2 regions of the Streptomyces sp. NPDC026394 genome follow, and region 2 is predicted to be linked to the other one. Evidence: riboswitches for the same ligand, from Rfam matches in the RefSeq annotation. Region 2 holds a riboswitch; the other holds the start of a gene.
The links. Region 2 has a riboswitch for cobalamin ahead of ACZ4QV_RS37395 (ABC transporter substrate-binding protein). Riboswitches for the same ligand answer to the same signal wherever they lie in the genome.
Positions count from the first base shown of each region.

Region 1: it holds a riboswitch for cobalamin, as region 2 does, so the genes downstream of both, ACZ4QV_RS23895 (CoA-acylating methylmalonate-semialdehyde dehydrogenase) here and ACZ4QV_RS37395 (ABC transporter substrate-binding protein) in region 2, are expected to answer to the same signal.

Region 1 is NZ_JBVHPX010000010.1:240,279-245,938, reverse strand. It holds gene ACZ4QV_RS23900 (acyl-CoA dehydrogenase family protein) at 1-524, opposite strand, end outside; gene ACZ4QV_RS23895 (CoA-acylating methylmalonate-semialdehyde dehydrogenase) at 530-2,029, opposite strand; cobalamin riboswitch at 2,235-2,407, opposite strand; gene ACZ4QV_RS23890 (short-chain fatty acyl-CoA regulator family protein) at 2,512-3,921, opposite strand; gene aceA (isocitrate lyase) at 4,286-5,569, shown strand.
Region 2 is NZ_JBVHPX010000028.1:43,928-49,587, forward strand. It holds gene ACZ4QV_RS37380 (ferric reductase-like transmembrane domain-containing protein) at 1-251, shown strand, start outside; gene ACZ4QV_RS37385 (ABC transporter ATP-binding protein) at 332-1,150, opposite strand; gene ACZ4QV_RS37390 (FecCD family ABC transporter permease) at 1,147-2,244, opposite strand; gene ACZ4QV_RS37395 (ABC transporter substrate-binding protein) at 2,241-3,290, opposite strand; cobalamin riboswitch at 3,321-3,504, opposite strand; gene ACZ4QV_RS37400 (class I SAM-dependent methyltransferase) at 3,599-4,348, opposite strand; gene ACZ4QV_RS37405 (MFS transporter) at 4,317-5,618, opposite strand; gene ACZ4QV_RS37410 (ATP-grasp domain-containing protein) at 5,611-5,660, opposite strand, start outside.

The DNA of each region.
Region 1 (5,660 bases), on a different contig from region 2:
ACCTGCGAGGTCCCGGCGCCGGAGATGAACTGCTTCACTCCGGTCAGCACGTAGGAGTCGCCGTCGCGCACCGCACGCGTGCGCAGCGCCGCGGCGTCCGACCCGGCGCCCGGCTCGGTCAGGCAGTAGCTGCCCAGGTCGGCCATCGAGCACAGGCCGGGCAGCCGGCGGGCGCGCTGCGCGTCGTCGCCGTACCGGTCGATCATCCAGGCGACCATGTTGTGGATGGAGAGATAGCCCGCGATGGACGGGCAGGCGGTGGCCAGCACCTCGAAGACCAGCACGCCGTCCGCGCGGCTCAGCGCGGACCCGCCGTGCTCCTCCCGTACGTAGATCCCGCCGAGCCCGAGCCCGGCGGCCTTGCGCAGCACGTCCACGGGGAAGTGCTTGTCCTGGTCCCAGGCCACGGCGTGCGGCGCGATGTGCTCCTGCGCGAAGTCCAGCGTCGTCTCGACGATGGCGAGCTGGTCGGCGGTGAGTGAGGTCAGCGAGGCGGCCGTGGTGGCGGTGGTCATGACGCTCATCGCGCTCAGCCCATCGTCGGGAGGGTGAAGCTCGCGCCTTCCTTGACCCCGGGGGGCCAGCGCGAGGTGACGGTCTTGGTACGGGTGTAGAAGCGGATCGCGTCCGGGCCGTGCTGGTTCAGGTCGCCGAAGCCGGACCGCTTCCAGCCGCCGAAGGTGTGGTAAGCGACCGGCACCGGGATCGGCACGTTCACGCCGATCATGCCGGTGTCCACCCGGCGGCTGAAGTCCCGCGCGGTGTCGCCGTCGCGGGTGAAGATGGCCACGCCGTTGCCGTACGGGTGCTCCGTGGGCAGCCGCAGCGCCTCCTCGTAGTCCGCGGCCCGTACCACCGACAGGACCGGGCCGAAGATCTCCTCCTGGTAGATCCGCATGTCCGGGGTGACCCGGTCGAAGAGCGACGCGCCCGCGAAGAAGCCGTCCTCGTGGCCGGGCAGGGTGAAGCCGCGTCCGTCGACGACGAGTTCCGCGCCCTCGGTGACGCCGAGGTCCACATAGGCGCGGACCCGGTCCAGCGCGTCACGGCTCACCAGCGGCCCGAAGTCGGCGTGCGGGTCGTCGGAGCGGCCGACGCGCAGCGTGCCGACCCGCTCCTTGAGCCGCGCCACCAGCGCGTCGGCGGTCTCCTCGCCCACCGGCACGGCGACCGAGATCGCCATGCAGCGCTCACCCGCCGATCCGTACCCGGCGCCCACCAGCGCGTCCACCGCCTGGTCGAGGTCGGCGTCCGGCATCACGATGAGGTGGTTCTTGGCGCCGCCGAAGCACTGGGCGCGCTTGCCGTGCGCGGCGGCGGTCGCGTAGATGTGCGCGGCGATCGGCGTCGAGCCGACGAAGCCCAGCGCTTCGACGCGCGGGTCCGCCAGCAGCGTGTCCACCGCCTCCTTGCCGCCGTGGACGACATTGAATATGCCCGGCGGCAGTCCCGCCTCCAGGAACAGCTCGGCCAGCCGCAGCGGCACCGAAGGCGCCCGCTCGGACGGCTTGAGAAGGAACGCGTTGCCGCAGGCGATGGCCGGCGCGGCCTTCCACAGCGGGATCATCGCGGGGAAGTTGAACGGGGTGATCCCGGCCACCACGCCGATGGGGCGGCGCAGCGAGTGCACGTCGATGCCGGTACCGGCGTTGTCGGTGAACTCGCCCTTGAGCAGGTGCGGGACGCCGGCCGCGAACTCCACCACCTCCAGGCCGCGCTGGAGATCGCCGTGCGCGTCCGCGACCGTCTTGCCGTGCTCGCTCGACAGCAGCCGGGCCAGCGCGTCCCGCTCGCCCTCCACCAGGCGCAGGAAGTTCAGCAGGACGCGGGCGCGCCGCTGCGGGTTCCACTCGCCCCACTCGGGCTGGGCGGCCGCGGCGTCGGCGACGGCGGCCGCCGTCTCGGCCTGGCCGGCGAGCGGCACCCGGGCCTGCACGGTGCCGGTGTTGGGGTCGTACACCTCGCCGTGCGCGCCCGATGTTCCCGGTACGTGCTCGCCGCCGATGAAATGGGTCAGTTCTCGGACCATGGGGGCCTGCTCTCGTCAGGTGAGATCCGGGGATGGCACGGCCGGGCCCACGGGCGGCGCGGATGGCGCGCGGACCGTGGCGGGGCCGTGGGACGCGAAAGGCGTGGAACCGTCAGCGCGCGGGCGGTGCCGCGGGCCGGGCCGGATCACCTGGGTTGTGGGTACGCACCGATGCCATGCGTGTCTGCTCCATCCTCGTGGACAACACGGAACAACACCCGCGGCCGGTATCCTGGCTTCCGGATCGTCGTGCGCCGCCCGCCTTCCCGACGCACCCGCGTCAGTGGCGTGTTGCTCGGCGTCGCACTCCCCGGTCACAGTGGCGGGACCACGCCGGATTCGCACCGGCTTCCCTGCACCGCGGGCCTACGTCACGAACATATAGTTGGACGTCCTAGTAAGTCCAGGGGGATCGGTGATCTTCCGGGTGCCCCGGGGCGGGCCGCTGGGACCGCGTACGCCTCTCAGCCGTCCCGTACCCCTCAGCCCTCCCGCACCGGATACGGCACGAACGTGCTGCTGTTCTCGTCGATGGCCAGGGGACGGCCGAGCGGCGGCACGGCGCGCTGCGGGCACTCCAGGCGTTCGCAGACCCGGCAGCCCATGCCGATGGGGATGGCGGCACCGGCGTTGTCCAGGTCGAGGCCGTCGGAGTAGACCAGCCGGGAGGCGTGCCGGATCTCGCAGCCGAGGCCGATGGCGAAGGTCTTGCCCGGATCGCCCCAGCCGCCGCGGTGCCGGGTGACGGTGCGGGCCGTCCACAGGTAGCGGCGGCCGTCCGGCATGGCGGCGATCTGCACGTGGATACGGCTGGGCGCGGTGAACGCCTCGTAGACGTTCCACAGCGGGCAGGTACCACCCGCCCGGGAGAAGTGGAAGCCGGTGGCGGACTGCCGCTTGGACATGTTGCCGGCCCGGTCGACGCGGACGAAGGAGAACGGGACCCCGCGCCGGCGCGGCCGTTGCAGGGTGCTCAGCCGGTGGCACACCGTCTCGTACCCGAGGCCGAACCGGTCGGTCAGCCGCTCGATGTCGTACCGCAGCTCCTCGGCCGCGGCGTGGAACGGGCCGTACGGCAGCACCAGCGCCGCCGCGAAGTAGTTGGCGATCCCGATCCTGGCCAGCGACCAGGCCGTCGTGCCCTCCTCGAAGTCCTCGGAGGCGGGCCGCGACAGCTCCTCGCCGGCCTCCAGCAGCGCGAGCTGGGTCGCCATGCGGAAGGCGCGCTGCCCGGGCCGCAGTCCCGCCGACAGGCGCAGCACCCGGGCGGACGGATCGTAGTGGTGCAGCGGCCCGTCGGGCGTGTCGACGAGGCGTACGCCGTGCCGTCCGGTGAGCCGGGCGGTCAGGGCGCGTCCCGCCTCACCGGGGCGGATGCCCAGCTCGGCGGCGAGTTCCTCGGCGGCGGTGTCGGCCTCGTGCAGGTAGTTCTGCCGCCGGTAGAAGAACTCGCGGATCTCCTCGTGCGGGGAGAGCGGCGCGGCCGGGTCGGTGCCGCCGCCGTCCCGGCCCTCCGCCACCTCCGCCAGCCGCTCGGTCAGCGCCAGGTTGCGCCGCCCGAGGCCGAGCAGCACCGACGCCACCGCGGGCTGCCGGGAAGCGAGTTCGGACAGGTCGGTGGGGGAGATCCGGCCGGCGGCCAGCTCGTCGGCGAGCGCCTCGCGCAGGTCGGCCAGCATCCGGCTGGTGTCGCGCTCGGAGAAGAAGCCGGGGTCCACCCCGAAGGTCTCGGTCAGCCGCAGCAGTACGGGCACGGTCAGCGGCCGTGAGTCGTGCTCCATCTGGTTCAGGTAGCTGGGCGAGATGGCCAGGACGCGGGCCAGCGCCGCCTGGCTGAACCCGCGCTCCTCCCGCAGCCGGCGCAGCCGCGCCCCGGCGTAGATCTTGCTCACGGTGTCCCCTCCGTCGCTGCCGCCCGGCTCACCCTAGTCGCCGTACGGCGGTCACGGACCTTCGCAACCTTGGCAGAAAGGTGCCACAAGATGGGCAGAACTTGGCTGCGGGCCACCGTTGATGGCACCAAGTGCCACTGCCAGAGTCGGTGGTGCGGCCCCCCGGCAGCATTGCTCACCCCGCCACCGGGACCTCCGGCGGGCCGCACCTCAGCAATTCGTGGCGCTGCTACGGCACTCGGTGCACGCGGTGCCGAGGATTCGCACCCTTCACCGGCAGTCCACCACAGCAGCCCACCACCCACCACCACAGAGCAGTCCACGGCTCAGCACAGCGGTCCGAGCGAACACCCGGGAGATGGTCATGGCACAGACAGGTACCGAGACGGCCGAGGAACTGGCCCGGCGGTGGGCGACCGACCCGCGGTGGCAGGGCACCACCCGTACCCACAGCGCCGCCGACGTGCTGCGGCTCTCCGGCAGCGTCCGCGAGGAGCACACCCTGGCCCGGCGCGGCGCCGAGCGCCTGTGGCGGCAACTCCACGAGCAGGACTACCTCCACGCCCTCGGCGCGCTGACCGGCGGCCAGGCCGTGCAGCAGGTCAAGGCCGGTCTGCAGGCGGTCTACCTCTCGGGCTGGCAGGTCGCCGCCGACGCCAACCAGGCCGGTCACACCTACCCGGACCAGAGTCTCTACCCGGCCAACTCGGTGCCGCAGGTGGTGCGCCGCATCAACAACGCGCTGCTGCGCGCCGACCAGATCGCCACCGCCGAGGAGGCCGGAAACACGACGGACTGGCTGGTGCCGATCGTCGCCGACGCCGAGGCCGGGTTCGGCGGCCCGCTCAACGCCTTCGAGCTGACCAAGGCGATGATCGAGGCGGGCGCGGCCGGCATCCACTACGAGGACCAGCTCGCCTCGGAGAAGAAGTGCGGCCACCTCGGCGGCAAGGTCCTGGTGCCCACCTCCCAGCACCTGCGCACCCTGGGCGCGGCCCGCCTGGCCGCCGACATCGCCGATGTGCCGACGGTGCTCGTCGCCCGCACCGACGCCCTCGCCGCCAACCTGCTGACCAGCGACGTCGACGAGAACGACGCCCGCTTCTGCACCGGGGAACGCACCGCGGAGGGCTTCTACCGCGTCGAGAACGGCATGGCCCCCGCCATCGCCCGCGGCCTGGCGTACGCCCCGTACGCGGACCTGCTGTGGATGGAGACCGGCACGCCCGACCTGGCCCAGGCCCGCGAGTTCGCCGAAGCGATCCACGCCCACCACCCCGACCAGATGCTGGCGTACAACTGCTCGCCGTCCTTCAACTGGCGCGCCGCGCTGGACGACGACCAGATCGCCAAGTTCCAGCGGGAGCTGGGCGCGATGGGATACCGCTTCCAGTTCATCACCCTGGCCGGCTTCCACTCCCTCAACCACGGCATGTTCGACCTCGCGCGCGGCTACGCCGAACACGGCATGACGGCCTACGTCGACCTCCAGGAGCGTGAGTTCGCCGCCCAGCAGCACGGCTTCACCGCCGTCAAGCACCAGCGCGAGGTCGGCACCGGTTACTTCGACCTGGTCGCCGGCGCCGTCAACCCGGCCTCCGAGACGACCGCGCTGCGCGGCTCGACCGAGGAGGAGCAGTTCCACTAGAGACGGCCGCTGGAGACGGCCGCTGGGGACGGGCACCAGGGGCGGCCTCTGAGTACGGTCCTCGACAACGGCCCCTCCAGCCGGGCGGACC
Region 2 (5,660 bases):
TCCAACTGCCCGTCGCGGTGCTGCTCCTGCTCCGGCTGCTGCGTCCCGCGCGGCGGGCCGAGCGCCTGGGGGCGCCCGGTCGGCAGGCGGAGGCCGCGCCGCTGCGCTGGACGGCCCGGGCCGCGGGCCGGGCCGCTGCCGCCGCCGTGATCGTCGGGCTGCTGGCCGTGGTCCTCTCCGGACACGACGGCGGGCGGCCCCGGCCGGACGAGCCGCCCGCGACCGCCCCGGCCGGCCAGGAACCGGAGTGACCCGCGACCACCCCGGCCGCTCAGGAACCCGAGTGACCCGCGACCGCCCGATCCGACTGCCCCGGCACCGCCCCGGCCACTCAGGAACCGGAGGGCCCCGGCACCGCCACGGCCGGCCGGTCGCGTTCCCCGGGCAGGAACGACACCTGCGGCGCACCCGTACGCGGACTGACGGTGACCTCGGCCGTCACGCCGTACACCTCGGCCAGCAGCTCCTCGGTCAGCACCTCGGCGGGTGGCCCTGATGCCGTGACCTGCCCCTCGCACAGGACGTACAGGCGATCGCAGTAGTACGCGGCGAGGTTGAGATCGTGCAGTGCCACCAGGGCCGTGGCGGGCAGCCCGCGCAGGATGCCGAGCACCGTCAACTGATGCCGTACGTCCAGGTGGTTGGTCGGCTCGTCGAGGACCAGCAGGGAGGGCCGCTGGGCCAGGGCACGGGCGATGAGCACCCGCTGGCGCTCGCCGCCGGAGAGCCGGTCGAAGGACCGGTCCGTCAGCCCGGCCGCGTCCACCGACTCCAGAGCCCACGCCACCAGTGAGGCGTCCTCGGCGCTGTCTCCGTCCAGCAGCCGCTTGTGCGGTGTGCGGCCCATCGCGACGACCTCGCGCACGGTCAGGTCGAAGTCGGCGGCCGACTCCTGCACCACGGCGGCCACCGTGCGGGCCAGCCGCCGCACCGGCAGCGACCAGGCGTCCGTGCCGTCCACCCGGACCTGCCCCGCGTCGGGCCGCAGCACCCGGTAGACGGCGCGCAGCAGGCTGGACTTGCCGCTGCCGTTGGGCCCGACCAGGCCGACCACCTCGCCGGGCCGGGCGGTCAGGGACACGTCGCGCACCAGACGGTGTGCCCCGGCGGTGAGCGTGAGGCCGTCGACGGTCAGTTCGGTCGCGCTCATGCCACTCCTCGGTGCACGGTACGGCGGGCGTCCCGGCGCATCAGCCACAGGAAGAACGGTCCGCCGCACAGTGCGGTCAGCACACCGACGGGGATCTCCATGGGCGCGGCGACGGTACGCGCCGCGATGTCGGCCCAGATCAGGAACACCGCGCCGGCCAGTGCGGCGGCGGGCAGCACCCGGCGGTGGTCACCGCCCACGAACAGGCGCACCACGTGCGGCAGCATCAGGCCCACGAAGCCGATCGGTCCGGCCGCGGCCACCAGGACGCCGGTGACGAGCGAGAGCAGGACGAACATCCGGGCCCGGAACCGGGCCACGTCCAGCCCCATCGTGGTGGCGGCCTCCTCGCCCGCCAGCAGCAGGTTCAGCGACCGTGCCTGGACGAGCAGGACGGCGATGCCCAGCAGCAGCGCCAGGCCCGGCAGCCACAACGTGCCCCACTGCACCCCGCCGAGGCCCCCGAGGGTCCAGGCGAGGACCGCCCGGGCCTCGTTGCCCCGGTCGGAGGTCAGCAGCAGGATGTCCATCACCGCCGTGAGGACCGCCGCCATCGCCACTCCCGACAGCACCAGCCGTACCGAGGTGATGCGCCCGCCGGTACGCGCCGTCGTGTAGACGAGCAGCAGGGTCAGCAGCGCGCCGGCGAAGGCGGCGGCCGACAGCGACACCGGACCGAACAGGCTCACCCCGAAGACGATCACCATGACGGCGCCCAGGGACGCCCCCGAGGAGACACCCAGCAGATACGGCTCCGCCAGCGGGTTGCGGACCAGTGCCTGCATGGCCGTACCGATCACCGCGAGTCCCGCGCCCGTCACCGCGCCGAGCGCCACCCGCGGAGCCCGTACGTCCAGCACGATGGTCTCGCGCGCCCGGGACCACCCCGGGTCCGGCAGGTCGGCGCCCAGCGCGTGGGTCACGATGCCCCACACCTCGCCGGGCGGCACGTGCACCGACCCGATCGCCATCCCCGCCGTGGCGGAGACCAGCAGCAACACCCCGAGAACGACGAGGGTGACGGCGAAGGACCGGCGGCGCGGCGGCGTCTCGTGCCGGTGCTCGCGGACGACCGCCGTCCCGGCGGCGGTCACCGGAACCGCTCGGGGTGCAGGGCGCGGGCCAGCTCCTCCACCGCGTACGGCGGCCGCACCCCCACCAGGGTCGCGGTCAGCGGCAGGACGACGAACCGCTTGTTCTTGACCGCGGGCACGTCGGCCAGCGCGGGCTGCGACAGCAGGAACTTCTTCTTCTGCTCGACGCTCCCGGCCCCCGCGTAGTCGTAGATCGCGATGACCTCGGGCTTCCGGTCGACTACCTGCTCCCAGGACGCGTCCCCGAAGACCTTGTCCAGGTCCGCGAACACGTTCCGGCCGCCCGCGAGCTGGATGATCTCGGTGCCGAGGCTCTTGCCGCCGGCGGTGAAGGCCGCCTTGTCGCCGCTGTCGTACACGAAGACCGGTACGGCGGGGGCGCCCTTGACCGCCCCGGTGGCCCGGTCCACCCGCGCCTTGAGGTCGGCGGCCAGCTTGTCGGCCCGTTCCCGGATGCCGAAGATGCTGCCGACGGTGCGGACCTCGTCGTACGCGTCCTGCATGGACACCTGCTTCTTCCCGCAGTACTCGCGGTTGAGGTAGGTGTTGATCCCGGCGTCGGCGAACGCCTTGCGCGAGCGGCCCTCGTTCTCGGCGAAGGCGCTGGCGTACCCGCCGTAGACGAGGTCCGGATCGGCTTCCAGAACGGTCTCGAAGGACGGCTCCTTCTTCGCCAGTTTCGGCAGCGCCTCGTAGTCCTTGCGCAGCTCCGGCAGGACGGCCGAGTCGGGGAAGGCGGTGCCGATCATGCGGTCCTCGAGTCCCAGCGCCAGCATCAGTTCGGCGGGGTGCTGGTGGATGGTGAGGACCCGGGAGGGCGGCTTCCGGTAGGTGGTACGGATGCCGCAGTTGTCGATGGTGACCGGGAAACCTTTCGCCGCGGTGGCCGCGGGCTCCGCGTCACCCGCGGTGTCCCGCGCCGTGCCGCAGCCGCCCAGCAGGACGGCGGACAGGGCCAGGGCCACCGCAGGTGCCGCGACGCGCCGGAACCGGCGCCGCCGGGCGGCGGGGGAAGAAAAGGGGGGACGGGTCGTGCCGTCGTACACGTAGAGCCTCCTGCGGAGTCCGCGCTCCTCGGAACGGGCCCGCGACAGGCCAGTGTCCTGACTCCCGGATCGACGTCCCCCCGGCCTTCCCGCGCCGCGCGCGGTGGCCCGATCTGCCTGATGAAGGGTCACTCCCCGGTCACAGTGGCGGGACCGCGCCGGAATCGCACCGGCTTCCTGTCTCCCGTCGCGGTGATGACCAGGTGATATTACGGTCGGTCGGACCGGGGGCAAAGGGCGCGCGTACGGTTCCGCGCGCCGTCTACGGTGTGCGGGCGACGGGCCGGCCGTGCGGCCCGGCGCCCCGGTCACGCCGCGCGGACCGCCCGGAGCACCAGCCGTTCGGCGTCCTGGTCGTACGGGCGGCCGTCGAAGCCACCGAAGACCTCGACCTCCTGGAAGCCCGCCTCCCCGGCCATCCGCCGCAACTCCACGGCGCTGTAGACGAACCAGACCAGGCTCGTACGCGTCACCCGGTCGCCCCGCACGAGCACCCAGTCGCTGCGCAACCGTGCCCAGTCGTCCAGCACCGTGTCGGTCTGCACCAGCAGGTCGTCACCGCGCTGCACCACCTTCGGCGGGGTGACCTTACGGGCCAGCAGTTCCTTTCCGGCCATGTCCAGAAGCAGGGTCCCGCCGGGCGCCAGGCAGTCGTGCATCGTGCGCAGCACACGGGCGTTGTCGGCGGGGTCCTCGAAATAGCCGAAGGACGTGAACATGTTGAGAACCACGTCGAAGGCCCCGGGCTCGGTGAACTCCCGCATGTCGGACTGGACGTACCGGGCGGAGACTCCGGCGTCGGCGGCCCGCTTCCGGGCGCGGTCCAGCATCGCCGGGCTGCGGTCCACACCCGTCACACCGAATCCCCGGCGCGCGAGCGGAACGGTGAACACCCCCGGGCCGCAGCACAGGTCCAGCACCCGGGCCCCGGCCGGGAAGGCCAGCAGGGGAGAGGTGTCGAGCAGCTCCTCGGCCTGGGCGTGGCGCCCGTCGGAGAACAGGAAGTCGTAGAACTCGGTCCAGAAGTCATCGTCCTGGAATCCGCCCGTGTGCGTCATCGGGTACCGGTGTTCCTTCCGTGAGGTCGGTGAGGTCCGTGCGGGGGGTGGTGGGGGTGAGGTCGGCGGGAGCGGTGCCGCGCCCGCGCCGCAGGGCGAGCAGGAGCGGCGGCAGCAGGACGCACTGGGCCGCGGCGAACAGCCAGAACCAGCCCGCGTGCCCGGCGCGTTCGCCGAAGCCGTAGAGCTGCCCGCCCAGCACGCCGCTGGCACAGGCGCCCAGGCCGGCGGCGAGCCGCTGCTGTCCGAAGACCACGGCGTCCGAGCGCGGACTGCGGCGCAGGGCCTCCAGGTCGTTCTTGAGGAAGAGCACGATGTCGCCGAGCGTGATGAGGACACCGCCCGCCAGCAGGGCGGTCCGCGTACCGGCTGCCAGGACCGCCATCCCGGCGGCCAGGCCCGCGAACCCGATCGCCAGCGCGACGGGGTACCTCATCCGCCGGATGGCGCCCGACGCGAGCGGCTGGACGACGATGACCAGGACGAAGCAGGTCAGCAGCACCAGGCTGTAGAACTCGCTGGAGGCCCGCTCGACGGCGTACACGGCGAGGTAGTGCTGGAAGTGGAAGTAGAGGTAGAACGCCAGGCCGTTGGCGACGAAGGGGAGGACGGCGATACCGGTGAGCAGGCCCTGGCCGGACGCCGGTGCGCTGCTGGACCGGTCCTTCTCCGGCCCCACCGCCGGCAGACGCGCATGCCCCACGGCCACCACGGCGAACAGCGCCGTCACGACGAGGAACAGCGGGCCGGGGGACGACAGCACGAACGGCCCCGCGACGAGCGGGCCCACGGCCATCCCCGCGTTGAGCGCCGCGTTGCCCGCGGACAGGAACGCGGGCCGGCGCTCCTCGGCCACACCGTGCACCAGGTACGCCTTGTTGGCGGGCAGGTACAGCGCGGCGCCGCAGCAGGTCAGGATCAGCGCCGCCACCGCCACCGGCGGCCACCGCAGCGCCGCCAGGAACGCCGCGAAGCCCGCCGTACGCACCACCAGCGCCCACAGCATCGTGCGCCGCAGCCCCACCCGGTCGGCGAGCGCCCCGCCGAGAACTCCTCCCGAGAACTGCACGAGGGACGCGGCGGCCAGCACCACACCGACCGCCCCGAGCCCCATCCCCAGCCGCTCGTGCAGGAAGACCGACATGAACGGCAGGACCATGAAACTGCCGAGCGGGATGAGGAAGGAGCTGAGCAGCAGGAAGCGCAGCGGCCCGGTGAGGGTGGACAGCGCGGTGCGGAACCCCGGACCGTCGCCTGTGCGTTCAGTCACTGGAGTCCTGGCCCACCTGGCCGACCTGGCTCGCCTGGTTCG